Regions from separate parts of the Streptomyces sp. NPDC059247 genome, predicted to be linked through region 2. Evidence: riboswitches for the same ligand, from Rfam matches in the RefSeq annotation. Region 2 holds a riboswitch; each other region holds the start of a gene.
The links. A riboswitch is a leader RNA that binds a small molecule or an ion and turns the genes downstream of it on or off. The one in region 2 is predicted to bind cyclic di-AMP.

Region 1 (7,512 bases), on a different contig from region 2:
ACGGGCGAAACACGGAACACCGAAACAGCGCGCGCGGAACACGGCGGGCAGGCCGGACGCTCCGGGCGAACCCGCCCCGCCGATCACCGCTCCGCCGATCACAGCTCTGCAAATCACCGGCACGGAATTCCCCGGACGGAATTCCTCTCCCTTTTGTAGGGCGTCCGCGTTAATTCCGGGCACTCGCCGTGTTGACGGCATGTTGCGAAACCCTCACACGTCCCCGGTCCGGCCGCTTGAGCCGGTGCAGCGGACGCGAGCGCTCCGCGTGCAGGGCCGTCAGCGTCCGCGCCCGTTCGGCGTCCCCGCGCGCCACCGCGTCCACGATCGCGCCGTACGCGTCCCAGGTCTCCACCGGCCGCTCCGGCCCGTCGACCAGGTACATCCAGGCGATCTTGTGCCGGAGCTGGGTCAGCAGCGTCGTCAGCGGCGGACTGCCGGAAGCCTGCGCGAGCGTCTCGTGGAACCAGCTCCCGAGCGCGCGCAGATCCTCGACCTGGCCGTGCGCGGCCCGCTCCCGCCCCAGCCTCACCAGCCCCCTGAGCACCTTGAGGTGGGCCTCCGTGCGCCGCTGGGCGGCCCGTGCGGCCCCCAGCGGTTCCAGCAGCGCCCGCATGTCGATCAGATCGGCGGCCTCCCGCTCGGTGGGCTCGGCGACCTGCGCGCCCGCGTGTCTGCGGGTGACGACGAAGCCCTCCGACTCCAGGGTCCGCAGGGCCTCGCGGACCGGGACGCGGGAGACCCCGTAACGGCGGGCGAGCTGGTCCTCGGTGAGCCGGCTCCCCCGCCCGAAGACCCCGGAAACGATGTCGTCCCGGATCGCCGTGCACACCGAGTGCGCGGGAATGCGCATGTCGACCTCCGCCTTGGTCGCTTCGAGACACAATTCGAGCGGCGCTTTTCTCGCGCACTCTCCGCGACTCTATTGCAGTACGCCGGAATTTCCGATGCCCCACCGGAACATGCCGACCGGAACGGCCAAGGGAAAAGCCCCGGCTCTGTACGAGCCGGGGCTTTCGCGACGTGCGGCCGAGCGCGTCCTGGCGGTCGCGGCACGGGTGTCCGGGTCAGACCTGGACGCCCCGGGCGCGCAGGTACGAGACCGGGCTGACGTCGGAGCCGTACTCGGCGCTGGTGCGCGCCTCGAAGTGCAGGTGGGGGCCGGTCGAGTTGCCGGACGAGCCGGAGATCCCGATCCGCTGGCCCGGCTCGACGGTCTGGCCGATGTGGACGCCGATGGAGGACAGGTGGCCGTACTGGGTGTACGTGCCGTCGTGCATCCGGATGACGATGTTGTTGCCGTACGCGCCGCCCCAGCCCGCCTCGACGACGGTGCCGGATCCGACGGAGACGACCGTGCTGCCGTAGGCGGCGTGGAAGTCGATGCCGGAGTGGCTGCCGGAGGACCACAGGGAGCCGCCGGTCTTGTAGCCGGTCGACACGTAGGTCCCGGCGACGGGGAGCTGGAAGGAGGCCAGTCGGCGTCGCTCGGCGTCGCGGGCGGCGCGCTCCTCGGCCTCGCGGATCTCCTTGGCGCGGGCCTCGGCCTTGCGCTTCGCCTCGGCCTGCGCCTTCGCCTTGGCGACGGCTTCGAAGGCCTGCCGTTCCTGGGCGGCGGCCTGGGCGTTGAGGCGGTCCACGAGGGACTCCTCGGTGATCACCCGGGTGAGGCCGGTGTCTTCGGCGGAACGGGGCTCCGCGTCGGCGGCGAGCGCCGGGGAGGCGAGGGTTCCGATGACGCCGGTGGTGGCGAGCGTCGCAGCTCCGGCGAAGCCCGCGCCGCGGCGCGCCGTCCGGCTCGGAGCACGGTGCTTCCCGGTGGTACGGGTGAACGCCATGAAGTGGCTGGTCCTTTCCTTCCTTCTCGCCTACCGGGTTAGCTGACGGGTTCGGAGCAGGAAGGTCTCCTACGGGCCCCTCCGCACGGCGAAGGCGTCCGATTCACCCCAGGGACTACGTGTGGGTCCCCGGCTCCCCAGGCTCGCGCCTGACGGGGACTCGGCGATGACTGTCCGATGCCGCGGGTGCGGCGGGTGCAACTGACGAACAGCGGCACCGACGCTATGCGGATCGTCTGTCGATCACCAACTGGACGGGATTTTTGTAAGACTTACCACAGGGCATACAGCCACTCTTTCCCCTAATTCGGACAAAAAGAGAACCCCGACGGACGGTGCCGTCGGGGTTCTCCCTGCCGGATCGGCGGGTGGAGCGGGCCGGAATCAGCCCGTCACGACCGTCACTTCACCGATGCCGAGCGCCCGTACGGGCTCCGCGATCACCGCCGCGTCACCCACCAGCACGGTGACGAGCCGGTCCACCGGGAAGGCGCTGACCACGGCGGCCGTCGCCTCGACGGTGCCGGTCTCGGCGAGCCGCGCGTACAACTGGGCCTGGTAGTCGTCCGGGAGGTGCTGCTCGACCTGGTCGGCGAGCGTCCCGGCGACCGAGGCGGCCGTCTCGTACCTGAGCGGCGCCACCCCCACCAGGTTCTGCACGGCCGTCTCGCGCTCCGCGTCGGTGAGCCCCTCTGCGGCCAGCGTCCGCAGCACCTTCCACAGGTCTTCGAGGGCCGGACCGGTGTGAGGGGTGTCCACGGAACCGCTGATGCCGAGCATCGAGGCCCCGTTGCCCCCGGCGTCGGAACGGAGCACCTGCCCGAAGGCCCGCACGCCGTACGTGTAGCCCTTCTCCTCGCGCAGGACCCGGTCGAGCCGCGAGGTGAGCGTGCCACCGAGGCAGTACGCGCCCAGGACCTGGGCGGGCCAGACGCGCGCGTGCCGGTCGGGACCGATCCGGCCGATCAGCAACTGGGTCTGGACGGCGCCGGGACGGTCGACGACGACGACCCGCCCGGTGTCGTCGGCGGTGATCGGCGGCATCGGCAGCGGCTCCGCCCGCTCGCCGGTCCAGGCGCCCAGGGTCTCGGCGAGGACCTTGTCCAGGTCGATGCCCGTCAGGTCGCCGACGACCACGGCGGTGGCGGTGGAGGGCCGGACGTGCGCCGCGTAGAAGGCGCGGACGGCGGCGGCGTCGATCCTCTCGACGGTCTCCTCGGTGCCCTGGCGCGGCCGGGACAGCCGGGACTCGGCCGGGAACAGTTCCTTGGAGAGCTGCTTCGCGGCGCGACGGCCCGGGTTGGCCGACTCGTGCGGGATCTCGTCCAGCCGGTTGCGCACCAGCCGCTCGACCTCGGTGTCCAGGAACGCCGGGGCGATCAGCGCCTCGGAGAGCAGCCCGAGCGCCTTGGACAGCCGGGAGACGGGGACCTCCAGGGAGACCCGTACGCCCGGGTGGTCCGCGTGCGCGTCGAGCGTGGCGCCGCAGCGCTCCAGCTCGGCCGCGAACTCCTCGGCGCCGTGCTGGTCCGTGCCCTCGGAGAGCGCGCGGGCCATGATGGTCGCGACGCCGTCGAGACCGGTCGGCTCGGCGTCCAGCGGGGCGGGCAGGAAGACCTCCACGGCCACCACCTGCTGGCCGGGGCGGTGACTGGTGAGCAGCGTCAGACCGTTGTCCAGGGTGCCGCGGTCCGGGGCCGGGAAGGCCCAGGGCCGGGCGACGCCGGGGGCGGGCCGGGGGTGGAAGTCCATGCTCGTCAAAGACGCGGCAGCGTCGGTCACTGGTCCGCCCCCTCTTCCTCGTCGCTGTCGCTCTGTTCGGTCGCCAGGGGCTCGTAGACCAGCACCGCGCGGTTGTCGGGGCGCAGGGCGGTCGCGGCGGCGGCCCGGACCTCCTCGGCCGTGACGTCGAGGACGCGGTCCACCGCCGTCAGGGCGAGCTGCGGGTCGCCGAAGAGCACCGCGAAGCGGCACAGTTCGTCGGCGCGGCCCGCGACGGTGCCGAGCCGGTCCAGCCACTCGCGCTCCAACTGGGCCTGGGCGCGCTCCATCTCCTCGGGCGTCGGGCCCTCGGCGGCGAACCGGGCCAGCTCCTCGTCGACGGCCGCCTCGATCTGCGGGACCTCGACGCCCCCGGAGGTCTTGACGTCCAGCCAGCCGAGGGACGGGGCACCGGCGAGCCGCAGCAGACCGAAGCCCGCGGCGACGGCCGTGCGGTCGCGGCGGACCAGCCGGTTGTGCAGCCGCGAGGACTCGCCGCCGCCGAGCACGGTCAGGGCCAGGTCGGCCGCGTCGCACGCGCGCGTGCCGTCGTGCGGCAGCCGGTAGGCGGCCATCAGCGCGCGCGCCGGGACCTCCTCCTCGACGACCTCGCGCAGTTGCTCGCCGATGACCTCGGGCAGCGAGCCGTCGCGCGGTGGCCGCTTGCCGTCGTGGGACGGGATCGAGCCGAAGTACTTCTCGACCCAGGCGAGGGTCTGCTCCGGGTCGATGTCGCCGACGACGGACAGCACCGCGTTGTTCGGGGCGTAGTACGTGCGGAAGAAGTTCCGCGCGTCCTCCAGGGTGGCCGCGTCCAGGTCGGCCATGGAGCCGATCGGCGTGTGGTGGTACGGGTGGCCCTCCGGGTACGCGAGGGCGACCAGCTTCTCGAAGGCCGTTCCGTACGGCACGTTGTCGTAGCGCTGGCGGCGCTCGTTCTTGACGACGTCCCGCTGGTTCTCCATGGACTCGTCGTCCAGGGCGGCGAGCAGCGAGCCCATGCGGTCGGCCTCCAGCCAGAGCGCGAGCTCCAGCTGGTGGGTGGGCATGGTCTCGAAGTAGTTGGTGCGCTCGAAGCTCGTCGTGCCGTTGAGCGAACCGCCCGCGCCCTGCACCAGCTCGAAGTGCCCGTTGCCGTGGACCTGCTTCGAGCCCTGGAACATGAGGTGCTCGAAGAGGTGGGCGAGGCCCGTGCGGCCCTCGACCTCGTGGCGCGAGCCGACGTCGTACCAGAGGCAGACCGCGGCGACCGGGGTCAGGTGGTCCTCGGACAGCACCACGCGCAGACCGTTCGGCAGCCGGTGCTCGGTAGCTGTCAGGCCGCCGGAGCCGGCCTCGGCCGTGGCCGTGTGACCCATGGGCATGTACGTCCCTTCGATCGCGATGTGAAAAGGTCCTGCCACTGTATGCAAGCGCGCCGACACCTGGCGAAGTTCCCGCCCGTTCGAGATGTCCCTCGTCCGGGTCGCGGTCGGCGTTGTCGGTGGCACGGTCCACAATGGTCCGCGTCAGATCAACCTTGTTGGTGAAGGAGCCGCAGCCGCGATGGCCCGCCGCAGCACGAAGACACCGCCGCCGGACGACGCGTTCGAGGAGCGAATCCTCGACATCGACGTCGTCGACGAGATGCAGGGCTCCTTCCTCGAGTACGCGTACTCGGTGATCTACTCGCGCGCCCTGCCCGACGCCCGCGACGGCATGAAGCCCGTACAGCGCCGCATCGTCTTCCAGATGAACGAGATGGGGCTCAGGCCCGAGCGCGGCTTCGTCAAGTGCGCCCGGGTCGTCGGCGAGGTGATGGGCAAGCTGCATCCGCACGGCGACGCCTCCATCTACGACGCCATGGTCCGCATGGCACAGCCCTTCTCCATGCGGCTGCCCCTCGTCGACGGCCACGGGAACTTCGGTTCCCTCGGGAACGACGACCCGCCGGCCGCGATGCGGTACACCGAGTCGCGGATGGCGCCCGCCGCACTCCTGATGACCGAGTCCATCGACGAGGACACGGTCGACTTCAGCCCGAACTACGACGGGCAGGAGCAGGAACCGGTCGCCCTGCCCGCCGCCTATCCGAACCTGCTGGTCAACGGCGCTTCGGGAATCGCGGTCGGCATGGCGACGAACATGCCCCCGCACAACCTCGGCGAGGTCGTCGCCGCCGCCCGCCACCTGATCCGCCACCCCGGCGCCGACCTCGAGACGCTGATGCGTTTCGTGCCCGGCCCCGACCTGCCGACCGGCGGCCGGATCGTCGGCCTGTCCGGCATCAAGGACGCGTACGAGACGGGCCGCGGGACCTTCAAGATCCGCGCCACGACCAGCGTGGAGACCGTCACGGCGCGCCGCAAGGGCATCGTCGTGACCGAGCTGCCCTTCACGGTCGGCCCCGAGAAGGTCATCTCCAAGATCAAGGACCTGGTCGGCTCCAAGAGGCTCCAGGGCATCGCGGACGTCAAGGACCTGACCGACCGCACCCACGGCCTGCGTCTCGTCATCGAGATCAAGAACGGCTTCGTGCCCGAGGCCGTCCTCGAACAGCTCTACAAGCTGACGCCGATGGAGGAGTCCTTCGGCATCAACAACGTGGCGCTGGTCGACGGGCAGCCCCTCACCCTCGGCCTCAAGGAACTCCTGGAGGTCTATCTCGACCACCGCTTCGAGGTGGTCCGGCGGCGCTCCGAGTTCCGTCGCGGCAAGAAGCGCGACCGGCTCCACCTGGTGGAGGGCCTGCTCGTCGCGCTCCTCGACATCGACGAGGTCATCCGGCTGATCCGGGAGAGCGAGAACTCGGCGCAGGCCAAGGAGCGCCTGATGGAGCGCTTCTCGCTGAGCGAGATCCAGACGCAGTACATCCTGGACACCCCGCTGCGCCGTCTCACCAAGTTCGACCGCATCGAGCTGGAGTCCGAGCGCGACCGGCTCAACGGCGAGATCGACGAGCTGACCGGGATCCTCGACTCCGACGCGGAGCTGCGCAAGCTGGTCTCGGCGGAACTGGCCTCAGTCACCAAGAAGTTCGCCACGGACCGGCGCACGGTCCTGCTCGAATCGGCCGGTGCCCCGGTCACGGCGGTGTCCCTGGAGGTCGCGGACGACCCGTGCCGGGTGCTGCTGTCCTCCACCGGGCTCCTGGCCCGCACGGCGACGGCGGAGCTGCCGCCGGTGGACCCGGACGCGGCCCGCGCCAAGCACGACCTGATCCTGTCGTCGGTCGCCGCCACCCAGCGCGGCGACATCGGCGCGGTGACCTCGGCCGGGCGGCTGCTGCGGCTCTCGGTGATCGATCTGCCGAGGCTGCCGGACACGGCGGCCACCCCGAACCTGGCGGGCGGCGCGCCGCTCTCCGAGTTCCTGTCCCTGGCGGCGGACGAGACCGTGGTCTGCCTGACCACGCTCGACGAGTCCTCGCAGGGCCTGGCCCTGGGCACGCTCCAGGGCGTGGTCAAGCGGGTGGTCCCGGACTATCCGGCCAACAAGGACGAGCTGGAGGTCATCACCCTCAAGGACGGTGACCGGATCGTCGGCGCGACCGAGCTGCGGACCGGCGAGGAGGACCTGGTGTTCATCACCTCCGACGCCCAGCTGCTGCGCTACCCGGCCGCGCAGGTACGGCCGCAGGGCCGCCCCGCCGGTGGCATGGCGGGCGTCAAGCTGACGGCGGGCGCGGAGGTGATCGCGTTCTCCGCCGTCGATCCGGCGGCTGAGGCCGTGGTCTTCACCGTCGCGGGCGCCACGGGGACCCTGGACTCCTCGGCGGGTACGTCGGCGAAGCTGACGCCCTTCGACCAGTACCCGCGTAAGGGCCGCGCGACCGGCGGGGTGCGCTGCCAGCGCTTCCTGAAGGGCGAGGACCTGCTGATCCTGGCCTGGGCGGGCGCCACCCCGGCCCGTGCCGCGCAGAAAAACGGCGCCC
Region 2 (7,512 bases):
TCACCTCGGCCACCTGGGCGGCGGAGATCCGGGAGTGGTGGACCTTCGCGGAGTCGTACGCGGGGAGCCCCAGGGCGATGGCGGCGACCGTGGTGACGGAGCCCGCGAGACCGACGAGGGTCCCGGCGTCGGCGATCGGGACGGCCTCGGCGGCCAGGTCGAGGGCGGCGCGGACGTCGGCGCGGATCGCCTCGGCCTCCTCGGCGGTCGGGGGGTCGTGCCGGACGTGCCGCTCGGTGAGCCGGACGCAGCCGATGTCCACGGAACGGGCGGCCTCGACGTGCCGGTCGCCGGTGACGAACTCGGTGGAGCCGCCGCCGATGTCCACCACCAGGTAGGTCCGGTCGGCGGGCAGCTCGCCGGTGGCCCCGGCGAAGGAGAACGCGGCCTCCTGCTCGCCGGTGATGACCTCGGGCTCGACGCCCAGGATCTCCACGACCCCGGCCACGAAGTCCGCGCGGTTCTCGGCGTCGCGGGAGGCGGAGGTGGCGACGAACCGGAGCCGCTCGGCGCCGAGCTCGCGGATGACGGCCGCGTACTCCCGGCAGGCGGCGAAGGTCCGCTCCAGCGCCTCGGGGGCGAGCCGTCCCGTGCGGTCGACGTCCTGGCCGAGCCGGACGATCGTCATCCGCCGGTCCAGCTCGGTCAGCTCGCCCGTCGTGGGGTCCACGTCGGCGACGAGCAGCCGGATGGAGTTCGTACCGCAGTCGATTCCGGCGACCCGGGTCACTTGCTCTCCTCGTCCTCTGCGTCCACGGGCCCGGAGGCGGGGTGGCCGCCGTCGGAGGCCTCGGCGGTCGGGCCGTCCTTCTCCGCCGGGGCGCACGGGGTGACGCAGGGGCCCTTGGCCCACCACTCGGGGAGCAGGGCGAGCGCCTCGTCGCCGAAGGGGTTCACACCGGGGCCCGCGACGAGCGAGTGGCCGACGAGGACGTGCAGGCACTTGACCCGGTCGGGCATCCCGCCCGCGCTGGGGAAGCCTTCCAGGACCTCGATGGCGTCGCGGCGGGCGAGGTAGTCCTCGTGCGCGGCGCGGTAGGCGGCGGCCAGCTCCGGGTCGGTGGCGAGCCGGGCCTGCATCTCCTTCATGACCCCGTTGGCCTCCAGGGTGCCGATGGCCGAGGCCGCCCGGGGGCAGGTCAGGTAGTACGTGGTGGGGAAGGGGGTGCCGTCGGGGAGCCGGGGCGCGGTCTCGACGACGTCCGGCCGGCCGCAGGGGCAGCGGTGGGCGATGGCGCGCAGCCCGCGGGGCGGTCGGCCGAGCTGGAGTTCGAAGGCCGCGATGTCCTCGTCGGTGGGCTCGGTGCGTGCGGTCTGCGGAGGGGGCGTTTCCATGTCTGCCTTGTTCGTGTGTCGCGTGCGGAAGGGGAGGGGTCAGGGGCGGTCGGCGTGGTCGACGCCGTCCCAGAGGTTGTCGTACCAGGGGCGGTCGGCCGCGCCCTGCTCGGCGCGGGGCCGTCGCTCCGCGTCGGGGTCGTCCACGGTGAAGCCGGTCTCGCCGGGCATCAGGTAGTGCAGGTGTTCGCGGGCGAGGCGGCGGACGTAGGCCGGGTCCTGGAGGCGGGCCTTCTCGTCCCTGAGTTCCTCGACGCGCCGGGCCGCCTCGGCGGCCTTGCGCTGCTGCTCGGCGATCTCGCCCTGCTGGGACACGTAGCTCCGCATGGGATAGGCGAGCGCCACCACGAGGGAGCAGACGACGAGGGCGAGGAAGGCCGCGCGGCCGGTGAGCCGGGAGCGGCGGGCCTGGCGGCGGGTCTGGGAGCGGTAGACACGGGCGGCGGTCTGCTCGCCGAGCAGCCTGATCCGGGTCGCGGTGGAGAACCGGTCCCGGTTCTTCGCGGCCATGTCGTGTCGCCTCCCCTGTTCACGCGTACGTCCCCGCACACGGTACGGGACCGAGTGCGGGGACGGACGGAACTACCGGGTGCGACTCCGTCAGCCCTTGAAGCGCGGGAAGGCGCTGCGACCGGCGTAGACGGCGGCGTCGTCGAGGATCTCCTCGATGCGCAGGAGCTGGTTGTACTTGGCGACGCGCTCGGAGCGGGCCGGGGCGCCGGTCTTGATCTGGCCGCAGTTGGTGGCGACGGCGAGGTCGGCGATGGTGACGTCCTCGGTCTCGCCGGAGCGGTGCGACATCATGCACTTGAAGCCGCTGCGCTGGGCCAGCTCGACGGCGTCCAGGGTCTCGGTGAGCGAGCCGATCTGGTTCACCTTGACGAGCAGGGCGTTCGCGGAGCCCTCCTCGATGCCACGGGCCAGGCGCTCCGGGTTGGTGACGAAGAGGTCGTCGCCGACGATCTGGACCTTGGTGCCCAGCTTGTCGGTGAGGACCTTCCAGCCGGCCCAGTCGTCCTCGAAGAGCGGGTCCTCGATGGAGACCAGCGGGTAGGCCGCGACCAGCTCCTCGTAGTACTCGGTCAGCTCGGCGGCGGAGAGGGACTTGCCCTCGAACTCGTACTTGCCGTCCTTGTAGAACTCGGAGGCGGCGACATCGAGGGCGAGCGCGATGTCCTTGCCCGGGGCGTAACCGGCTTCCTTGATCGCTTCGAGGATCAGGTCCAGCGCGGCACGGTTGGAGTCGAGGTTCGGCGCGAAGCCGCCCTCGTCGCCGAGGCCGGTGGAGAGGCCCTTGCGCTTCAGGACGCCCTTGAGCGTGTGGTAGACCTCGGTGCCCCAGCGGAGGGCCTCGGAGAAGGACTCCGCGCCGATCGGGGCGATCATGAACTCCTGGATGTCGACGTTGGAGTCGGCGTGCGACCCACCGTTGAGGATGTTCATCATCGGAACGGGCAGCAGGTGCGCGTTCGGGCCGCCGAGGTAGCGGAAGAGCGGGAGGTCGCTGGCCTCGGAGGCGGCGTGCGCGACGGCGAGGGAGACGCCGAGGATGGCGTTGGCGCCGAGCGACGACTTGTCCGGGGTGGCGTCCAGGTCGAACATGGCCTGGTCGATCAGGCGCTGCTCGGTGGCGTCGTAGCCGACGAGCTCCGGGCCGATCTGCTCGATCACGGCGAGGACGGCCTTCTCGACGCCCTTGCCCTGGTAGCGGTTGGGGTCACCGTCGCGAAGCTCGAGGGCCTCGAACGCACCGGTGGAGGCGCCGGACGGAACAGCAGCACGGCCGGTGCTGCCGTCGTCGAGGCCGACCTCGACCTCGACCGTGGGGTTGCCTCGGGAGTCCAGGATTTCCCGGGCTACGACGACGTCGATGGACGGCACGAGCATCTCCTTATGGGATGTGACGCTGGATGTGACGCAAGGTCGGCGCAGGGTCGGCTTGGCCTTGCGTCAAGAGCCTAACCGGCTCGGCGGCTCCGGCCAGCCGGGCGCCCGCCCCCTGGGACGAAAAAGGGCCCAAGGACATGCATTCAGGGGCGAAAGACCCCAGATCTACTGGACGGTAACCGAGAAGTCGCCCCGAAACCGCCGGGGCGGCCCTCCCGGGGCGCGGACGAGGGGGGTCCGTCCGTGACGGGGGATCCGGAAGGGGGGAGAGGAGTCCGTACGGGGCGGGGCTCCGTACGGACAGGGCGCGGGGCGTCCGTACGGACAGGGCGCGCGGCTCCGGACGGCGGAAACCCCGGACCGGTGCGCACGGGGGGGGGAGGCGCGCCGGTCCGGGGTGGTCACCGCGGGAGGGTCGTCGGTGCCGTACGGGCCGCCGGACCCGTGCGGACCGCCGGGCTCACTTGAGGTGGAGCTGCTGGCCCGGGTAGATCAGGTCGGCGTTGTCGACGACGTCCTTGTTCAGCTCGAAGAGCTTGGCCCAGCCGCCCGCGACGCCGTGCGCCTGGGCGATCCGGCTGAGGGTGTCGCCGGTCACGACCTTGTACTCGCCGTCGCCCTTCTCGACCTTCTTGCCGGTCGGGGTGGTGACGGTCGCCTTCGGCGCGGTCTGCTGCTGCGCGGCCTTCTTCGGGGCCTGGCGCTGCTCGCTGCGGGTCGTCGGCTGCTCGGCCGAGCGCTGCTGCTTCGGCTGCTGGGTGACGGTCTTGGGGGCGCTCTCGGCGGCGCCGCCGTCGTAGGAGGCACGGGAGAGGCCCACGCCGCAGCTCGGCCACGCGCCCTTGCCCTGGCCCGCGAGGACCTTCTCGGCGATGGCGATCTGCTGGGACTTCGACGCCAGGTTGGCGGTCGGGGCGTAGGCGGTGCCGCCGTACGCGGCCCAGGTGGAGGCCGCGAACTGGAGGCCGCCGGTGTAGCCGTTGCCCGTGTTGATGGACCAGTTGCCGCCGGACTCGCACTGGGCGACGCGGTCCCACTCGGCGGCGGTGGCGGCCGAGGCGGTGCCCGCGGTCATCAGCGGGGCGGCGACGGCGACACCGGTGACGCCGACGAGCGTGGCGACCTGGGTGACCTTGGAGGGACGGCGGTGTTTGCCCTTACCGGAAAACAGCATGGAGATTCTCCTCACCGACGCCTGCGAGGTGAGCTGTCGGGTTCGGGCCAATGAGTTGCCCGGCCGCGTGTCCAGCACGCGGCTCCACCCCGAGCCGATCGTCGGCCGTCTGTCTCAACGGCCGGGGTCGGCACTTACCTTGGGTCCCCCGCTCCTGCCTTCGGCGCTTGCGCGACGACTGTTCCCGACGGCCGACGGCAGGATTCGGCGTTTCGGTCGACGGGGCCCGCGGTGGCGAGCGGTGATGACCGTAGACACAGACCCACCGGAAGTTCAAAGAGGCGAATGACGGACATTCCGCCCCTCCTTGCCTTCCGGCGGGGAGTGTTTGCGCAGGTGAGAGGCGACGGGAGCAAAGTTTGCGGGTGTGACGCGCCAGTTGGGGCGAAGAGACTCATGTCTCAGTTGCCCAGAACCGGACATATGACCCCGAATCACTCCGCCCGCGCGACCGGACTCTCCGTCAGTTCAAGGCTCTGACCAGGGAGGATGAGGTCCGGGTCGGTACCGACCGTCTTCCGGTTGGCGTCATAGAGCGCGGTCCAGCCTCCGGGCAGCTCGTTCTGCTGCGCGATGCCGGACAGACTGTCGCCCGCCTTCACCGTGTACGCGCCCGAAGTGCCCTGACTGTCCGTTCCGCCGGAATTCGTGGAGGCGTCGGCCACGGGCTTCGCCGCGGTCTCCTCGGAGAGGCTGTCACCGGGCGCCGCGTGGCGACCGGTCTCGACGGATCCGCCCGGACCCACGGTTCCCTCCGGAGCCGCGTCGCCCCGGTGCTTGCCCTTGCCGGACCCCGTGGCCGGGGTGCCGGTCGTCGGCTCGCCGGACGTGCCCGGCGCGGCGGACCCGTCGGGCGCGGTGGTGGCGGGGGCGGGGGCGTCCGGGGAGGCGGGCGCCGTCGGACCGGTCGGCCCGCCCGTCACCGGCGCACCCGTCGAGGGCGCGGCGGGGCTCGTGGACGTCGCCGGGGCGGTGGGCGCCCCGGTGCTCCGTCCGGCCGCGCCCCGGGCCGCCTCCGCCGCGCTGGAGGACTGCGGGCCCGTCGTGCGGTTCGACTCGGCGACGGGGCCGCCGGAGGGCTTCGGGAGGTCCGCCGGGCCCGGGTTCACCTTCGGCCGGGCGCCGTCGTTGACGAGTCCCGCGATCGGCGCGCAGCTGGCCCACGCGGTGGAGCCCTTGGCGAGGGCCTTCTCGGCCACCGCTATCTGCTGGGCGCGGCTGGCCAGGTCGGGGCTGGGCGCGTAGGCGAGACCGCCGTACCGCTCCCAGCTGTCCTGGGTGAACTGGAGGCCGCCGTAGCGCCCGTTGCCGAGGTTGGCGCTCCACTGGCCGCCGGACTCGCACTCGGCGACCCGGTCCCAGGTGGCGGCGTCGGCGGCGGACGCCGAGCCGGTGGCGAGCAGGGGAAGCGCCATGGCGGACCCGGTCACCCCCGCGGCGACGACGAGGGCGGGGGCCTGACGGGGGCGGCGGTGTCGTCCGTTCCCGGAACGCATAGGAGCGCCTTTCGCGTGACAACTGGGGTGGTCGAACTGAGTGGTCGAACTGAGTTGTCGGGGAACGTAGCCCTATTCGAACGCTCATCACAAGTCGATGCACCCGCGATCACGTGAAGATCACATTTCTGATGCTCCGTCAGTCCTATGGAGGGGGGCGACCGGAGAGAACTCCACCGGAAGGGTGCGCAGCCCCCGCATGATGAGCCCGCCGCGCCACCGCAGTTCGGCCGGGTCGGCGGCGAGCCGCAGGTCCGGGAGGCGGGTCAGCAGGGTCGCCAGGGCCGTCTGTCCTTCGAGCCGGGCGAGCGGCGCGCCCAGGCAGTAGTGGATGCCGTGCCCGTACCCGAGGTGCTGGTTGTCGCGCCGGGCGAGGTCGAGGACGTCCGGTCCGTCGAACCGCTCGGGGTCCCGGTCGGCGGCGGCGAGAACCACGAGCACCGGGTCGCCCGCCGGGATCTCCTGCCCGCCGATCGTCAGCGGCCGGGTGGCGTACCGCCAGGTGGCCATCTCCACCGGCCCGTCGTACCGCAGCAGCTCCTCGATCCCGGTCTCCAGGAGCCCGGTCTCCCCGGAGGTGACCGACTCCTGGAGCCGGGCGCGCTGCTCCGGATGCCGGAGAAGCGCGTAAAGCCCGTTTCCTACCAGATTGACGGTGGTCTCGAAACCGGCGAAGAGCAGGATGAAGGCCATCGCGGCGGCCTCGTTCTCGGTGAGGTGCTCGCCGTGGTCGGAGGCCCGGATGAGACCCGAGATGAGGTCGTCCCCGGGCTCCTCGCGCTTGCGGTGGATCAGCTCCGCGAGATAGCCGCGCATCTTCTTCACCGACCGCGCGACCCCGCCGCGCGGCCCGCCGCCGTGCCGGATCATCATCCCGGCCCAGTCCCGGAAGTCGTCCTGGTCCTCCTCGGGCACCCCGAGCAGGTCACAGATGGCGTAGATGGGCAGCGGGAAGGCGAACTCGTGGATGAGGTCCGCGCTGCCCCGCTCCACGAAGGAGTCGATGAGCCGGTCGGTCAGCTCCTGCACGCGTGGGGCGAACTCCGCGACCCGGCGGGGGGTGAACGCCTTGGAGACGAGCCTGCGCAGCCGGGTGTGGTCCGGCGGGTCGATGTTGAGCAGATGGGTCATCAGCTCGGCCTTGCGCTCGCCCGGGATGCCCGTCTTCCCCTTCGCGTGCGGGGACTCGGCGTGGTGCGCCGGGTTCTTGGAGAGCCGCTGGTCCGCGAGGGCCTGCCGGGCGTCGGCGTACCGGGTCACCAGCCAGGCCTCGACCCCGCTCGGGAGGGTCGTGCGGTGCACCGGCGCGTGCGTCCTGAGCCAGGCGTACGCGGGGTAGGGATCGCTGGCGAACTCCCAGGTGAAGAGCTCGGGCGCGGGCCCGGAGACCGGGCACGAGGAGGCGCCGGGAACTTCTCCGGGGGCGGGGCGAGAGGCAGGTGCTGGACCGGGGGTGGTGCTCACCCCCCGACCGTACAGGCAGGTTCCGCCGGGTCCGGGTGTGGAGATTCCGTGAGGACGGGCCGGACGGGTGCCCTACATTCCTGACGGTGGACCCTCAGATGCTCAGGAGCACGTTCGCGGTCGTCGAGAGACGGGCCGAGCACGCCGTCACCTACT
Region 3 (7,512 bases), on a different contig from region 2:
GCTGCAGTCGCTGCTCCAGGCCGAGGGGATGCCGGTGGCGGGGTACGAGGAGCGGTTCGGTTCCTCGCCGTTCGCGGACTTCCCCGGGGAGCTGGCCCGGTTCGAGGCGCTGGGCTGGCTGGACGCGGGGGCGCCCGAGGGGCTGCTGCGGCTGTCGCCGGAAGGGCTCGCGCACTCCGACGGGCTCGGCCCCGAGCTGTTCTCCCCCGCCGTGCGGGCGGCGATGGCCGCGTACGAGCCGAAGTAGGAGGATTCCGTGGACCTGACCCTGCTCTACCGGGGGCCGCTCGCCTCCTGCGACTTCGACTGTCCCTACTGTCCCTTCGCCAAGCGCCGGGACAGCAAGGAGCTGCTGCGCGCGGACCGGGCGGCGCTCGACCGGTTCACCGGGTGGGCGGCCGACCGGGCCGAGGACCGGCTGCGCGTGCTGTTCACCCCGTGGGGCGAGGGCCTGGTCCGGTCCTGGTACCGGCGGGCGCTGGTCGATCTGTCCCGGCTCGCGCACATCGAGCGGGTGGCGATCCAGACCAATCTGAGCTGCCGGACCGACTGGCTGGCCGAGGCGGACCGGGAGAGCGTGGCGCTCTGGTGCACGTACCACCCCGGGCAGACTCCGTACGAGCGGTTCCTCGGCAAGTGCGGGGAGCTGGCGGACCTCGGGGTCAGGTTCAGCGTCGGGGTGGTCGGGCTGCCCGAGCACCTGGAGCACGCGCGGCGGCTGCGGGAGGCGCTGCCGCCGCACGTGTACCTGTGGGTGAACGCGGCCGAGGGGCACGCGTACACCGACGCGGAGGCCTCGCGGTGGACGGAGCTGGACCCCCTCTTCCCGTACAGCAGACGGCCGCACCGGTCGGCGGGGCTGCCCTGCCGCACCGGGGAGTCGGTGATCTCGGTGGACGGTGAGGGGACGGTCCGGCGCTGCCACTTCGTCCGCGCCGAGCTGGGGAACCTGTACGACGGTTCGTACCGTGCGGCCCTGCGGCCCCGCGCCTGCCCCCTCGCCGTCTGCGACTGCCACATCGGCTACGTCCATCTGGAGACGCTGCCGCTGTACGACGTGTTCGCCGGCGGGGTCCTGGAGCGCGTCCCCGCCGTGGTGCCGCTCAGAGGGGCATGAGGTCCGGGCGCTTGGCCTCGACGTGGTCGCCGGAGCTCTCGCCGCGCAGCCTGCGCCCGATCCACGGCACGAGGTACTCCTTCGCCCAGTGGATGTCGTCGCGCCGCACTTCGAGCGTGCCGCGCGGCGGGACCGGCGGCCAGGTCTGGTCCGGGTCGGCGGGCACCGGCAGCCCGAGGACCTGGGCGGCGCGCAGCGCGACCCGGGTGTGGCCCTCCGCCGAGAGGTGCAGCCGGTCGTCGTCCCAGGCGCGCCGGTCCTGCACGGACCGCAGCGACCACAGGTCGAGGACGGGGCAGTCGTAGCGGTCGGCGATGGACCGGACGTGGGCGGTGTACGTGGCGATCTTGCCGCGCAGGTGCTTGAGCACGGGCATGTCACGGGTGTCGAAGCCGGTGGTCACCATGACGGTGCCGACGGCGGAGGTCAGGTCGGCGACGGCGCGCTCGAAGCGCTCGGCGACGTCGTCGGGGTCCGTGCCGGGGCGGATGATGTCGTTGCCACCGGCGCAGAAGGTCACCAGGTCGGGGGCGAGTTCCTTCGCCCGGGGGACCTGTTCCGCCACGATCTGGTCGAGGAGGCGCCCGCGTACGGCCAGGTTGGCGTAGCGGAAGGCGTCGTGCTCCGGCAGCTGGTCGGCGAGCAGCACCGCGAAGCGGTCCGCCCAGCCGACGTACGTCCCGTCGGGCCCGGGGTCTCCGACGCCCTCGGTGAAGCTGTCACCGATCGCCGCGTACGACCCGAATGCGTTCTTGTCTGTTGATCTCGAATCGTCTGCCACGGGTCGACATCCTTCCCTTTCGGATGTGACCTACGCGACCGTAAGGAGGGGTTGACGCCGGGTGACATATGACACCGATAAAGAAATTGCCAAGCCGGAATACGCCGGAGGCCCGGCACCCACGGGTGCCGGGCCTCCGGTGGAGCGGGTGCGTCAGACGGAGACGCCGTGCTGGCGGAGGTAGGCCAGCGGGTCGACGTCGGAGCCGTAGCCCGGCGAGGTCCGGATCTCGAAGTGCAGATGGGGTCCGGTGGAATTGCCGGTGGAGCCGGAGAGGCCGATCTGCTGCCCGCCGGAGACCGCCTGGCCCGCCGAGACCGCGAGCGAGGAGAGGTGGGCGTACTGCGAGTAGTTGCCGTCGGCGTGCTGGATGACGACCTCGTTGCCGTAGGCGCCGCTCCAGCCCGCCGAGACGACCGTGCCCGCGCCGACGGAGCGGACGGTGGTGCCGGAGGAGGCGATGAAGTCGACACCGGTGTGGTAACCGGAGGACCACATGGAGCCGGAGGCGCGGTACGGGGTGGAGAAGCCGCCGCTGACGGGCTTGACCCAGCCGGAGGAGGAGGGGGAGGAGGGGGTCGAGGAGCCGGAGGACTGCGTCGTGGACGAGCCGGAGTCCGGGGTGGTGGCCTGGGCTGCCGGGCGCTCGGGGCTCCGGGTGGTGCGCGTGGAGTCGCCGGAGTCCCGGGCGGGGGCCTCGCTCCGGGTCTTCGGGGCGGCCTCGGCGGGGCTCTTCGGGGCGGCGGCGGGAGCGGTGCTCCGGGCGCCGAGGGTGAGCTTCATGCCGGGCAGGATGAACGAGGGGTTCTCGCCGACGACCTGGCGGTTGTCCGCGTAGAGCCGCTGCCAGCCACCGGCGAGGTGGTGCTCGGCGGCGATCTTCGAGAGGTGGTCGCCGCGGACGACGGCGTACGTCTTCGACGTGGCCGGGGCGGTGACCGGCGCCGCGGCGGGGGCCTGGGTCTGGGCGGCGGCGGTGACGGTCCGCGCGGGGGCGGCCGGGGCCGCCTGCTCGGCGGCGTGGGCCCCGGTGGCGCCGAGGAGCGGGAGGGCGACGACGGCGCCTCCCGTACCGGCGGCGGCGATGCCCCGGGTGAGGGGATTGTTCCTGGGACGGCGGTGCTTACCCTTCGCGGGCATGGCGAATTCCTCTCCGGCGCCTGCGAGGTGAGCTGTCGGGTTCGGACGGGAGATGTCCGGCCGCGCTCTCGCGCGACTTCACCCCGAGCCGTCCTGCGTCGCGGGACCGGCGTACTTCCTGGGTCCCCCGCTCCTGCCACGCTTGGGATGAGTGGGAATTCCGGACGGTGGCAGGATTCGGCGGTCCGACCGGATTGACGGTGACGCTAGACGAGCGTTTCGGTGCGAACAAGCCGATGCTTTATCAGTTCCGCTTCCGCTCGCTCCCGGGACCGGAATTCCGGTCACCCTCCGTGGATGACGCTCCTTCGACTCCCTTTTTCCGTACGGCGATTGCGTCGCGCCCCCGGGCACGATCCGTCACTTCTATGACGCTGCTCACGCCCGGATTCCCATCTCATCTTCAATCAGGGCGCGTTATCCGGAACGTGCGAATACGGACAGATCGCCCATTCCTATCCAGGGGGGTGCGCCCCGTTCGTCATGCCGGGATGATTGACCCTTGGAATCGGCCCCGTGCCGTACCCCCGAACGCCAATTCTCCAGGAGCATCCGTGACGCAGCAGCTGCCGCAGGTCCCGCCCGTCGAAGCGAACGAGCCCGAGCTGGCCGAGGTCCGCAACTTCCGGGACGTGGGCGGCCTGCCGACGACGGACGGGCGCGCGGTGCGCCCCGGCCGCCTGTTCCGCAGCGGCCACCTCGCCCACGCGACCGAGGAGGACGCCGCCTTCCTCGCCTCACTGGACCTGCACACCGTGTTCGACTTCCGCAACCAGGCCGACGTGCGCATCGAGGGGGCGGACGTCGAGCTTCCGGGCGTGCGCAACGTGAACATACCCCTCACCGACCCGGCCGATGGCAAGGAGTTCTGGCGGCTGGTGCGGGACGGGGACATCGCCCAGCTGCGGGAGATCCTCGGCGAGGACAAGGCCGCCGCCCGGATGGCCGATTCGTATCGGAAGATGGTGGTCGAGCGGACCGCCGACCACAGCCGCATCCTGCACGCGCTCGCGGAGGACAGCGTCCCCGCCCTGATGCACTGCGCGGCGGGCAAGGACCGCGCCGGGCTCTCGATCGCGATCACCCTGCTCGCCCTCGGGGTCGAGCGCGCGGCGATCGAGGCCGACTACGTGAAGTCGAACGACCCGCACCGCCGCTACAAGGTGAGCCGCGGCTCCACCGCCCCCGACGCCATGTCGCCCGAGGTGATGGAGCTGCTGAGCCCGCTGTTCGACGCGCGGGTGGAGTATCTGCGGGGCGCCTTCGAGACGATCGAGGAGACCTGGGGCTCGGTGGACACCTACCTCTCCGAGGGCCTCAAGCTGACCCCGGAGACCCTCGGCCGACTGCGGGAACGCCTGCTCACCGAGGTCTGAGCCGGACCGTCAGGACCGCGCCGACCCGTACGGAGCGGCCCCGGCGACCCGTACGGGGTCCGGTTCGCCGCCCCGCCCGCGAGCCGGGCCCACCGCCCCTCGCGGGCCGCGCTACTGGTTCTGCCCGCCCAGCATGAAGAGCAGGTACAGGAAGCCGGCGAAGAGGTGGCCCGCCACCAGGTACGCGAAGAGGCGGAGCACCAGGCCCTTGGGGAACTTGCCCTCACCGCGCTCCTCGCCGGTGACCGGTGCGTGCTTCTCGGACATGTCGAACCTTTCGGAGGAAGGGTCAGGCGGAGTCAGCGACGGTGCGGAGTTCCGTCGCCGAGGCACAGCTCGGCGACGGGGCTCTGCATCAGGGTGTGGACGAAGAGCAGCTCGGCCCCGCTGGAGGTCGCGGCGCCGATGCGGTGCGGGGTGAGCGAGTCGAAGTGCGCGCTGTCCCCGGGATCGAGGGTGTGGACGGCTTCGCCGAGCGCGAGCCGCACCCGGCCCTCCAGGACGTGGATCCACTCCTCGCCGGGGTGGACCCGCACGATGTCCGCCCGGGTGGCGTACGGCACGTGGACCCGCAGGCACTGGAGGGCGCGCCCGGCGCTGCCCGCCTGCCGGTAGATCCAGCCGTCCGCCTCGACGGGCTCGGAGCGTCCGGCGCGGACCACGGGGTCCCGTTCGGGGGGTGTCTCCCCCAGCAGCTCGGAGACCGTCGTACCGTAGATGCGGGAGAGGGCGAGCAGCATGGGCAGCGAGGGCTGCCGGTTGCCCGTCTCCAGTCGCGAGAGGTGGGCGGGCGAGAGACCGGCGCGCTGGGCGGCGGTCTCCAGGGTCAGTCCCCGGCGGCGGCGCAGGCCCCGCAGCTGCGGGGCGACGTCCGGCAGGACGTCGGGAAGGGCGGGGGCCGGGGTGTTGTCCCCGGGGACGTGGTCCATGCGTCCATTCCGCCAGGATCGTGCCTCTGAGGCAAGTTTCTTGCCTCAGAGGCAAAAGCCCGAGGCCGGTACGAGCCCGGCCACGGAGAGGTGCGGCCCCCGGGCCGGGGCCCGAGGGCGGGCGGGTCAGCGCTGGGCGGGTCAGCGCTGGGCGGGTCAGCGCTGGGCGACCGCCTGCTTGACCAGTGTCCTCCCGAAGTCCCACATCAGCCCGCCGCCGCCGTGGGCGTCGTCCATGACCGCGGTGAAGGCGGTGACGAACCGGTCCACGTCGGCCTCGTCGATGACCAGCGGCGGAATCAGTTTGATCACCTCCAGACGGTCCCCGGAGACCTGGGTGAGGATGTGGTGGCGCTGGAGCAGCGGGACGACGACCATCTGGGCGAAGAGACCCTTGCGGGCCGCCTGGAGCATCGTCCAGCGCCCGCGCAGTCCCAGTGAGGACGGACGGCCGAACTCGATCCCGATCATCAGACCGCGCCCGCGGATCTCGTGCAGCAGCTCGTACCGGGGCACCAGCTCCTTGAGCCGTCCGGAGAGCAGGTCGCCCATCCGGCGCGCGTGGGCGACCGTGCCCTCGTTCTCCATGACCGAGAGGACGGCGAGCCCGGCGGTCATGGCCTGCGCGTTCGAGCCGAAGCTCGCCGAGTGGACCAGGACCCGGTCCATCGACGAGTAGACCTTCTTGAAGATCCAGTCCTTGCCGAGGGTGGCGCCGACCGGCACGTAGCCGCCGGAGAGGGCCTTGGCGACACAGACCAGGTCCGGCTCGACGCCCTCCTCGTGCTGATAGGCGTAGAAGTCGCCGGTCCGGCCGAGACCGGTCTGCACCTCGTCGGCGACGAGCAGGGCCCCGTGCCGGTGCAGCAGCTCCTGGGCCGCCCGCAGGAAGCCGGGCGGGGACTCCTGGACGCCCTTGCCCTGGACGGGCTCGACGACGAAGGCGGCCACGTCGCCCCCGCGCAGCTCCCGCTCCAGCGCGTCGAGGTCGCCCAGCTCGATCGCGGTGTCGGGCAGCAGCGGGGCGAAGCCGTCCCGGAAGCCCCGCTCGCCGTTGACGGAGAGGGAGCCGACGGTGAGCCCGTGGAAGGCGTGGGAGCAGTGCAGGACCCTGGGCCGCCCGGTGGCGTACCGGGCGAACTTGAGGGCGGTCTCGACCGCCTCGGTGCCGCTGTTGCCGAAGAAGACCCGGTCGAGATGGGGGCTGTGGGCCAGCAGGCGCTCGGCGAGCAGCCCCGGCAGCGGCTGGCAGTCGAACCGGGTGAGGTCGGCGAGCTGGGCGTCGAGGACGTCGTGGAGGGCCTTGCGGACGACCGGATGATGTCGTCCGAGGCCCATGACGCCGAAGCCCGCCAGCATGTCGAGGTGGTCGACGCCGTCGGCGTCCCAGAAGTGGGCGCCCTCGGCCCTCTCGTAGACCTTGTCGAAGCCGATGGTGCGGAGCATCCGCGGCAGCTGGTGGTTGAGGTGGCGGGCGTGCAGCTCGTAGCCCTCGCCGCCGCGCTCGGCGAGCAGCGCCCGCAGGTCGAACTCGCCCTTCACGCGTCGCTCACCCTTTGTTCCCCGAGACGGTCTCCCGGACCGCGCGCAGGGACTCCTTGAGGGAGCCCATGGTGGCGAGGACGGCGGTGGGCTCGTACCCGCAGTGGGCCATGCAGTTGGCGCAGCGCGGGTCCTTGCCGCGGCCGTACTTGTCCCAGTCGGTGTCCTCGACGAGTTCGCGGTACGTGGGGACATAGCCGTCGCTCATCAGATAGCAGGGGCGCTGCCAGCCGAAGAGCGAATAGTTGGGAATGGCCCAGGCGGTGCAGGGGAAGTCCGCCTTCCCTTCGAGGAAGTCCAGGAAGAGCGGCGAGTGGTTGAGCCGCCAGCGGCGCCTGTTCCCTCCGGCGAAGGCCTTCCTGAAGAGTTCCCGGGTCTGCTCGACGCCGAGGAAGTGTTCCTGGTCGGGTGCCTTCTCATAGGCGTAGGCGGGCGAGATCATCATTTCGTCGACCTGGAGGTCGTCGTTGAGGAAATTGAGGACCTCGATGATCGTCTGCGGGGTGTCGGTGTTGAAGAAGGTGGAATTGGTGGTGACCCGGAAGCCGCGCCGCTTGGCCTCCTTGATGGCCGCCACCGCCTCGTCGAACACGCCCTCCTTGGCGACGGACTCGTCGTGCCGCTCGC
Region 4 (7,512 bases), on a different contig from region 2:
CCGTTCTCGGCGCGCAGCGAGGTGAAGGCGACGGGCAGGTCGCCGCGCTGCTCCTTCGCGTCGTGGGCCATCCGCTCCAGGTCGGAGCCGACGTACGGGGCGAGGTCGGTCTTGTTGACGACGAGGAGGTCGGCGGTGGTGACGCCGGGGCCGCCCTTGCGCGGGATGTCGTCGCCGCCCGCGACGTCGATGACGAAGATCTGGGCGTCGACGAGGCCCCTGGAGAAGGTGGCGGTGAGGTTGTCGCCGCCGGACTCCACGAGGATGAGGTCGAGCGGTCCCACCGCGTCCTCCAGTTCCTCGACGGCTTCGAGGTTGGCGGAGATGTCGTCGCGGATGGCGGTGTGGGGGCAGGCGCCGGTCTCGACGGCGCGGATGCGCTCGGGCGGCAGGACGGCGTTGCGGAGCAGGAACTCGGCGTCCTCCCGGGTGTAGATGTCGTTGGTGACGACGGCGAGGGAGAGGGTGTCGCGCAGGGCCCGGCAGAGGGCGGCGACGGTGGCGGTCTTGCCGGAGCCGACGGGACCGCCGAGTCCGATGCGCAGGGCGCGGCGGGTGCCGTCGGGGCGGTGGGCGTCGGCGGAGACGGCGCCGTGGTGGTGTCCGTGGTCGAGGTGCATGGGGCGGCTCCTTGGTGTGCGGGCGGGCCGTGGACGTGGGGGCGTAGGGGTGGGGCCAGGGCCCGGGGCCGGGCGACCGGCCCCGGGGTCATGAGGCCGTCAGAAGGCGGTCGGGCGACGGCCTTGGAGTGTCGGGGGGCCGTCGTCGGAGGTCTCGGAGGCCGTCATGAGGCGAAGAGGCGCACCGGCCAGGCGGCGTGCTGTTCGGCGGTGAGGTCGAGCAGGGGCGCGGAGGCCGCGGGCAGGGCGTCGACGCCCTGCCGGGCCGCCGCCACGGCCTGTGCGGCGACCTCGTCCATCTCGGGGGCGAGGCGGGCGAGGACGGCGGTGGCCCGGTAGGGGTCGAGGCCGAGGAGGCGGACGACGGCGGTGGCCGGTCCGCCGACGGTCTCGTACACGACGCAGTGGGCGGCGTCCTCGGGACCGAGCCCGGCGGCGCGGGCGGCGGTGCCGAGGACGACGGGCTGATGGGCGCCGCGCGGGAACAGCGCGGCCAGCGCGTCGAGTTCGGGGCCGGGCCAGGCGGCGCGGGCGGCCCGCATCATCTGACGGCCGAGCCTGCGCGCGGCGGCGCGCAGGGCGGGCGAGGGGGTGCGGGCGTCGGCCGCCGTGTCGAGTTCGGCCGGGTCGAGTCCGTGCGCGGCCCCGGCCGCCAGCGCGGCGGAGGTGAGGCCGGTGGTGCGCAGTCGGCCGCGGCAGAAGGACTCCAGTCCTGCGGCGTCCCGGACGCGACCGGCGCGGACGGCGGCCTCGGCGCCGCCGGAGTGGGCGTGCCCGCCGGCGGGAAACCGTCCGTCGGCGAGCACGAGCAGTGCGGAGCGTGTCATGGAGGGGGCGCCGTCAGAAGAGGAAGTAACGCTGGGCCATGGGCAGTTCGGCGGCGGGTGCGGGTTCCACCACTTCGCCGTCGATGCTCACCGAGAAGGTGTCGGCGTCGACCTCGACCCGGGGCACGGCGTCGTTCTCGACCATGTCCGCCTTGGTGACCCGTCGGGTGGAGCCGATGGCGGCGAACTCCTTGTGCAGTCCGAGCCTCTGCGGGAGGTCGTCCTCGATGGCCGCCTGGGCGACGAAGTTGATCGAGCCCGCCGCAGCCGCCCGGCCGAGCGCGCCGAACATGGGGCGCGGCAGCACCGGCTGCGGGGTGGGGATGGAGGCGTTGGCGTCGCCGAGCTGCGCGTACGCGATCTGTCCGCCCTTGATGACGACGAGCGGCTTCACGCCGAAGAAGGCGGGTTCCCACAGGACCAGGTCGGCGAGCTTGCCGGGTTCGACCGAGCCGATGACATGGCCCATGCCCTGGGCGACGGCCGGGTTGATCGTGTACTTGGCGACGTAGCGGCGGGCCCGGTGGTTGTCGGCGCGGCCGTCGCCGGGGAGGGGTCCGCGCCGCTTCTTCATGACGTGGGCGGTCTGCCAGGTGCGCATGATCACTTCGCCGATGCGGCCCATGGCCTGGGAGTCGGAGGAGATGATCGAGATCGCGCCCAGGTCGTGCAGGACGTCCTCGGCGGCGATGGTGGAGGGCCGGATGCGGGACTCCGCGAAGGCGAGGTCCTCGGGGACGGCCGGGTTGAGGTGGTGGCAGACCATCAGCATGTCGAGGTGTTCCTCGATGGTGTTGACGGTGTGCGGCCGGGTCGGATTGGTGGAGCTCGGCAGGATGTTCGGCTCCGAGACCACGGTGATGATGTCGGGGGCGTGCCCGCCGCCCGCGCCCTCGGTGTGGTACGCGTGGATGGTGCGCCCGGCGACGGCGGCGAGGGTGTCGCCGACGAAGCCCGCCTCGTTGAGGGTGTCGGTGTGGATGGCGAGCTGGGCGCCCGTCTCCTCGCAGACGTCGAGGCAGGCGTCGATGACGGCGGGGGTGGCACCCCAGTCCTCGTGGATCTTGAACCCGAGGGCTCCGCCGCGCAGTTGGGAGTGCATGGCCTCCCGGGACATGGTGTTGCCCTTGCCGAGCAGACCGATGTTGACGGGGAAGGTGTCCAGGGCCTCGAACATCCGGGCCATGTGCCAGGGGCCGGGGGTGATGGTGGTGGCCTTGGTGCCCTCGGCGGGGCCGGTGCCGCCGCCGACGAGCGTGGTGACGCCGGTGGCGAGGGCCTGCTCGACCACGGTCGGGGAGATGAAGTGGACATGGGTGTCGACGGCGCCCGCGGTGACGATGCGGCCGTTGCCGACGATGACCTCGGTCTCGGGGCCGATCACCAGACCGGGGTGGACGCCGTCCATGGTGTCGGGGTTGCCTGCCTTGCCGAGGGCGACGATCCGGCCGTCCCTGATGCCGATGTCGGCCTTGACGATCCCCCAGTGGTCGATGACCACGGCGCCGGTGATGACGGTGTCGGGGGCGCCCTCGGCACGGGTGGTGCGGGCCTGGCCCATCGACTCGCGGATGACCTTGCCGCCGCCGAAGACGGCTTCGTCCCCGGCGCGTCCGGGGCCGCCGCTGCGGTCCTCCTCGATCTCCACGAAGAGGTCGGTGTCGGCGAGCCGGAGGCGGTCGCCGGTGGTGGGGCCGAACAGGTCGGCGTAGACGGCGCGGTGCAGATCAGGCACGGGAGTCCTCTTCGTTCGCGTCCAGGGGACCCGCGGTCTCGCCGCGCAGCCCGGGAACGATCCGGCGGCCGGTGAGGGGGACGAGTTCGACCTCGACGGGGATGCCGGGTTCGAAGCGGACGGCGGTTCCGGCGGCGATGTGCAGCCGCTGCCCGCGCGCGGCGGCGCGGTCGAACTCGAGTCCGGGGTTGACCTCGGCGAAGTGGTAGTGGGAGCCGACCTGGACGGGCCGGTCGGCGGCGTTGAGCACGGTCAGGCGCGTGACGGGGCGCCCCTCGTTGAGGGGGACGGGGCCGTCCGCGTACAGGATCTCTCCGGGGATCATCGGCGGCGGTCCGTTCAGACGATGGGGTCGTGGACGGTGACGAGCTTGGTGCCGTCCGGGAAGGTGGCCTCGACCTGGACGTCGTGGATCATCTCGGGGACGCCCTCCATGACCTCGTCGCGGGTGAGCACCTCGCGCCCCGAGGCCATCAGCTCGGCGACCGTGCGGCCGTCCCTGGCGCCTTCGAGGACATGGGCGGTGATCAGTGCGACGACCTCGGGGTGGTTGAGCCGTACCCCGCGCGCCCTGCGCTTCTCGGCCACGTCCGCGGCCACATGGATGAGCAGGCGTTCCTGCTCGTGCGGGCTCAGTTGCACACTTCCACCTCACAGTCGTCCGCCGGGACGGGACCCGGACAGCTGCGGACCCTACCGACCTTCAACACCTTGTTGAAATGCCGGAACGCGGCACACCGGCAGACATTGCACGTTAGGGCGGAAGTTTTTCCGGCTGGTTAACTACGCCTTTGCGATCGCATGATCATCAGGTCGGTGACGGCACATGCGGAGCCGAGCCCTCCCCCTGACGGATCGACATCCGGCCGTGTCGTGTCGAGAGCCGGACGGCCGACGCGCATCGCAGAATCCCTCCCTCGTTCGGAGTAGTCGACGAGTCGATATTCAGACCGGTCAACTTGCGCCACCGATGTACGCATCTGGCGGAATCGAACGTTCCATCGCTGGTGCGGGGCTCGCCAGGGGGAACTCCGATGATCACGAAACCCTCCTGTCCACCCGAATGGATCAGTCGTGAGGAGCCTCACATATCGCCGTTTCCACTCGGATTTCACCCCCGGTGTGGGTCAAGATCCCTGTCGACGACAAGCCCCCGCCGCCGCGGCGGGGCGGTCCGGGCGGACGCCGAGTCCTGCCGCTGCCCCGGACGTCTGGTCGACAGGATTGGACCGGCAGGAGTGGAGGACCCGATTTTTACGGGGCGTACGCGCTGTTCCCACAGCGGGGCCGCCCCTTGGGGTGAAGCCGCACCCGCGGCCGGGCATCTTCGCCTGCCCGAACCCGACAGGTCATCCTTCACAGGCGGCTGACGAAGGGTTGCGCATGACTGCGCAGATGCACGTCCCGTCCCTGCTGTCCCGGGTCGGAGCCGTCTCGGCTCTCACTCTCGCCGCCGTCGGCGGCACGCTGCTCGCACCCGGTGCGGCGCCGGAGGCCCAGGCAGCGACGAACTACGCGAACAAGGCACTGAGCGTCGCCGCGTCCAAGAAGGGAGCACCGTACCGGTACGGGAGCGCCGGACCCTCCAGGTTCGACTGCTCCGGTCTGACGCTCTACGCGTACCAGAAGGCGGGCAAGTCGCTGCCCCGCACCGCGCAGCAGCAGTACAACAGGACCACCCGCGTCTCCGCCGCCTCACGGCAGAAGGGGGACCTGGTCTTCTTCCACTCCGGCGGAAGGGTGTACCACGTGGGCATCTACGCCGGGAGCGGCAAGATCTGGCACTCGCCCAAGACGGGGTCCTGGGTGAAGCTCGACAAGATCTGGTCGTCGAAGATCTACTACGGCCGCGTCCGCTGATCCGGCGGCCCGTCCGTCCGCTGATCCGGCGGAACCGACGGCCGGTCCGTGAGCCGATCCGGCGGAACTGACGGCGCCGGTCCGTGCGGGGTGCGGTGGCACCGCCGCGTCCCGTACGGACCCGGGCCGCCCTCCGGCGACCGCGCGTCCCCCGCGGAAGCCGCCCCGGGCCGCCCGGCACCCTCCCGGGGCCCCCGACGACCGCATCGGCTCAGGGGTCGTGCCCACCCCGGCGGGCACGGGCCCGTCAGCGACCGGCCAGCGGGGCGGGGATCCACGGGAGGGAGATCCGGACCGTCTTGCCGCCCTCCTCGATCGGGGTCACGGAGAGACGTCCGCCCGACTCCGCCGCGAGGACCCTGACGATGACCATGCCCCTGCCGTTGTCCTGCTGGACCGCGGCGGGCAGACGGCGCGGCAGCCTCGGATGACTGTCGGTGACACCGATGTGCAGGTGCTCCTCCCAGTCGAGCCGGAGGTCCACCGTGAACGTGGGCGACTGGCCGAGGGTGTGCAGCACGGCGTTGGTGGCCAGCTCGGAGACGATGATCCGGATCGCGTCCGCGGTCTCCGTGGCGTCGTCCAGGCCCCAGCCGTCGAGAACCTCCGCCACGAACCGCCGGGCCGTGGACACCGAGGCGGGTTCGCTCGGCAGAGTGACGGATGCTTCCTGCTGGTCTGCCATGGCGACGCCGTCCCTTTCCCGCCGGGGCCGCTGCCCCGGATCGCACTGCGCGTCAGACTGCCACCGATCGGGCCGCGCCGGGAGGCGTTCTCCCAAGATATGTCCCCATCTGTCGCCCGAAGCGGTGAACGCGAAGGCCCTGGACCGGACCGGGCCGCCGACCGCCGGGTCAGCCGGCCGGTGCCGTCCGCAGGATCGTTTCCACCGCGTACGCGATCCGCTCGTCCGTCAGGTCCGCGCGTGCCGTGAGCCGTAGCCGCGAGACGCCGTCGGGCACGGAAGGCGGCCGGAAGCAGCCGACCGCGAGCCCCCGCTCCCGGCAGTCCGCCGCCCAGCGCAGCGCCGCCTCCGGGGAGGGGGCGCGCACCGAGACCACGGCCGCGTCGGGCCGGGCGGCCGTCAGGCCCGCCCCGGTGAGGAGCCGGTGCAGGGTGGTCGCGACCGTACGGGCCCGCTCCGCGAGCCCCGGCTCGGCCGTCAGCAGGCGCAGGGCCGCCAGCGCGCCCCCGGCGGCGGCCGGGGCGAGACCGGTGTCGAAGATGAAGGTGCGGGCCGCGTTGACCAGGTGCTCGACCACCCGGGCCGGGCCGAGGACCGCGCCGCCCTGACTGCCGAGGGACTTCGACAGGGTGACGGTGGCCACCACGTCCTCGTCGCCCGCGAGCCCGGCCTCGTGGAGGGCCCCCCGGCCGCCGTCGCCGAGGACGCCGAGGCCGTGGGCGTCGTCCACGACCAGACCGGCGCCGTGCGCGCGGCAGGCGGCGGCGAGCGCGGACAGCGGCGCCCGGTCGCCGTCGACGGAGAACACGGAGTCGCTGACGACCAGGGCCCGCCACCCCGGATGCGCGTCGAGGGTCTTGCGCACGGCCTCCGGATCGGAGTGCGGGACGACGGCGGTCTCGGCGCGCGCCAGCCGGCAGCCGTCCACGATCGAGGCGTGGTTGGAGGCGTCGGAGACGATCAGGGCGTCCCGGCCGCCCAGCGCGGTGAGCGCGGCCAGGTTGGCGGTGTAGCCGGAGGAGAAGACGAGGGCGGCCTCGAAGCCGCAGAAATCGGCGAGTTCGCGTTCCAGCCGGGTGTGCAGCCGGGTGGTTCCGGTGACGAGCCGGGAACCGGTGGAGCCCGCGCCCCAGCGGTTCGCCGCCTCGGCCGCCGCCCCGGTCACCTCGGGCCTCCGGGTCAGGCCGAGGTAGTCGTTGCCCGCCAGGTCCAGCAGGTCGGACTCGGCGGCGCGGGGCCGCAGCACCCGGACGAGACCGGCGTCGGCACGGCGGCGCGCCTCGGCCTCGGTCCAGTCGAACGCGGTGCGGCGCGGGCCCACGGCCCGGGTCCCGTCGGCCTGTGACATGCGGGGTTCCTTTTGTAGGCAGCGCACAGACCCTAGCCAACGGAAGCCGGGGTGGGGATGTGGTCATCCACACACCTCCTTCGGGGCCGTTTGTTCGGTTCCTCCTTGGCCCGGGGGCGGGCGGTAGGACAGGATCAACGGTTATGGACCTGCTGAACACGCTGGTGGAGAAGGGGCTGCGGCGCGAGTCGCCGACCCGTGGAGAAGCGCTCGCCGTCCTGGCGACCTCGGACGACGAACTGCTCGATGTGGTGGCCGCCGCGGGCAAGGTGCGCCGCCAGTGGTTCGGGCGCCGGGTGAAGCTCAACTACCTGGTGAACCTGAAGTCCGGACTGTGCCCCGAGGACTGCTCGTACTGCTCTCAGCGGCTCGGCTCCGAGGCCGGGATCCTCAAGTACACCTGGCTGAAGCCGGACGAGGCCTCCCGGGCCGCCGCC

Region 1: another riboswitch for cyclic di-AMP. It lies ahead of ACFXGN_RS25350 (M23 family metallopeptidase); the one in region 2 lies ahead of ACFXGN_RS14010 (transglycosylase family protein).
Region 3: another riboswitch for cyclic di-AMP. It lies ahead of ACFXGN_RS01755 (peptidoglycan DD-metalloendopeptidase family protein); the one in region 2 lies ahead of ACFXGN_RS14010 (transglycosylase family protein).
Region 4: another riboswitch for cyclic di-AMP. It lies ahead of ACFXGN_RS17650 (C40 family peptidase); the one in region 2 lies ahead of ACFXGN_RS14010 (transglycosylase family protein).

The regions. Positions count from the first base shown of each region.
Region 1 covers NZ_JBHYZW010000016.1:139,582-147,093, reverse strand. Annotated here, with positions in the region: gene ACFXGN_RS25355 (GntR family transcriptional regulator) at 170-853, opposite strand; gene ACFXGN_RS25350 (M23 family metallopeptidase) at 1,068-1,838, opposite strand; cyclic di-AMP (ydaO/yuaA leader) riboswitch at 1,851-2,014, opposite strand; gene ACFXGN_RS25345 (M16 family metallopeptidase) at 2,223-3,590, opposite strand; gene ACFXGN_RS25340 (M16 family metallopeptidase) at 3,617-4,963, opposite strand; gene ACFXGN_RS25335 (DNA topoisomerase (ATP-hydrolyzing) subunit A) at 5,145-7,512, shown strand, end outside.
Region 2 covers NZ_JBHYZW010000006.1:95,968-103,479, forward strand. Annotated here, with positions in the region: gene ACFXGN_RS13990 (exopolyphosphatase) at 1-730, opposite strand, end outside; gene ACFXGN_RS13995 (DUF501 domain-containing protein) at 727-1,335, opposite strand; gene ACFXGN_RS14000 (septum formation initiator family protein) at 1,375-1,845, opposite strand; gene eno (phosphopyruvate hydratase) at 1,936-3,222, opposite strand; gene ACFXGN_RS14010 (transglycosylase family protein) at 3,683-4,396, opposite strand; cyclic di-AMP (ydaO/yuaA leader) riboswitch at 4,400-4,572, opposite strand; gene ACFXGN_RS14015 (transglycosylase family protein) at 4,831-5,892, opposite strand; gene ACFXGN_RS14020 (cytochrome P450) at 6,013-7,356, opposite strand; gene ACFXGN_RS14025 (globin domain-containing protein) at 7,443-7,512, shown strand, end outside.
Region 3 covers NZ_JBHYZW010000001.1:390,620-398,131, reverse strand. Annotated here, with positions in the region: gene ACFXGN_RS01770 (STM4012 family radical SAM protein) at 1-247, shown strand, start outside; gene ACFXGN_RS01765 (STM4011 family radical SAM protein) at 257-1,117, shown strand; gene ACFXGN_RS01760 (SGNH/GDSL hydrolase family protein) at 1,104-1,898, opposite strand; gene ACFXGN_RS01755 (peptidoglycan DD-metalloendopeptidase family protein) at 2,052-3,038, opposite strand; cyclic di-AMP (ydaO/yuaA leader) riboswitch at 3,043-3,202, opposite strand; gene ACFXGN_RS01750 (tyrosine-protein phosphatase) at 3,593-4,414, shown strand; gene ACFXGN_RS01745 (DUF6126 family protein) at 4,526-4,681, opposite strand; gene ACFXGN_RS01740 (helix-turn-helix domain-containing protein) at 4,714-5,343, opposite strand; gene ACFXGN_RS01735 (aspartate aminotransferase family protein) at 5,500-6,885, opposite strand; gene hpnH (adenosyl-hopene transferase HpnH) at 6,893-7,512, opposite strand, start outside.
Region 4 covers NZ_JBHYZW010000008.1:215,668-223,179, forward strand. Annotated here, with positions in the region: gene ureG (urease accessory protein UreG) at 1-620, opposite strand, end outside; gene ACFXGN_RS17630 (urease accessory protein UreF) at 785-1,447, opposite strand; gene ACFXGN_RS17635 (urease subunit alpha) at 1,461-3,182, opposite strand; gene ACFXGN_RS17640 (urease subunit beta) at 3,175-3,507, opposite strand; gene ACFXGN_RS17645 (urease subunit gamma) at 3,522-3,824, opposite strand; cyclic di-AMP (ydaO/yuaA leader) riboswitch at 4,356-4,562, shown strand; gene ACFXGN_RS17650 (C40 family peptidase) at 4,566-5,042, shown strand; gene ACFXGN_RS17655 (ATP-binding protein) at 5,290-5,727, opposite strand; gene ACFXGN_RS17660 (8-amino-7-oxononanoate synthase) at 5,897-7,075, opposite strand; gene bioB (biotin synthase BioB) at 7,219-7,512, shown strand, end outside.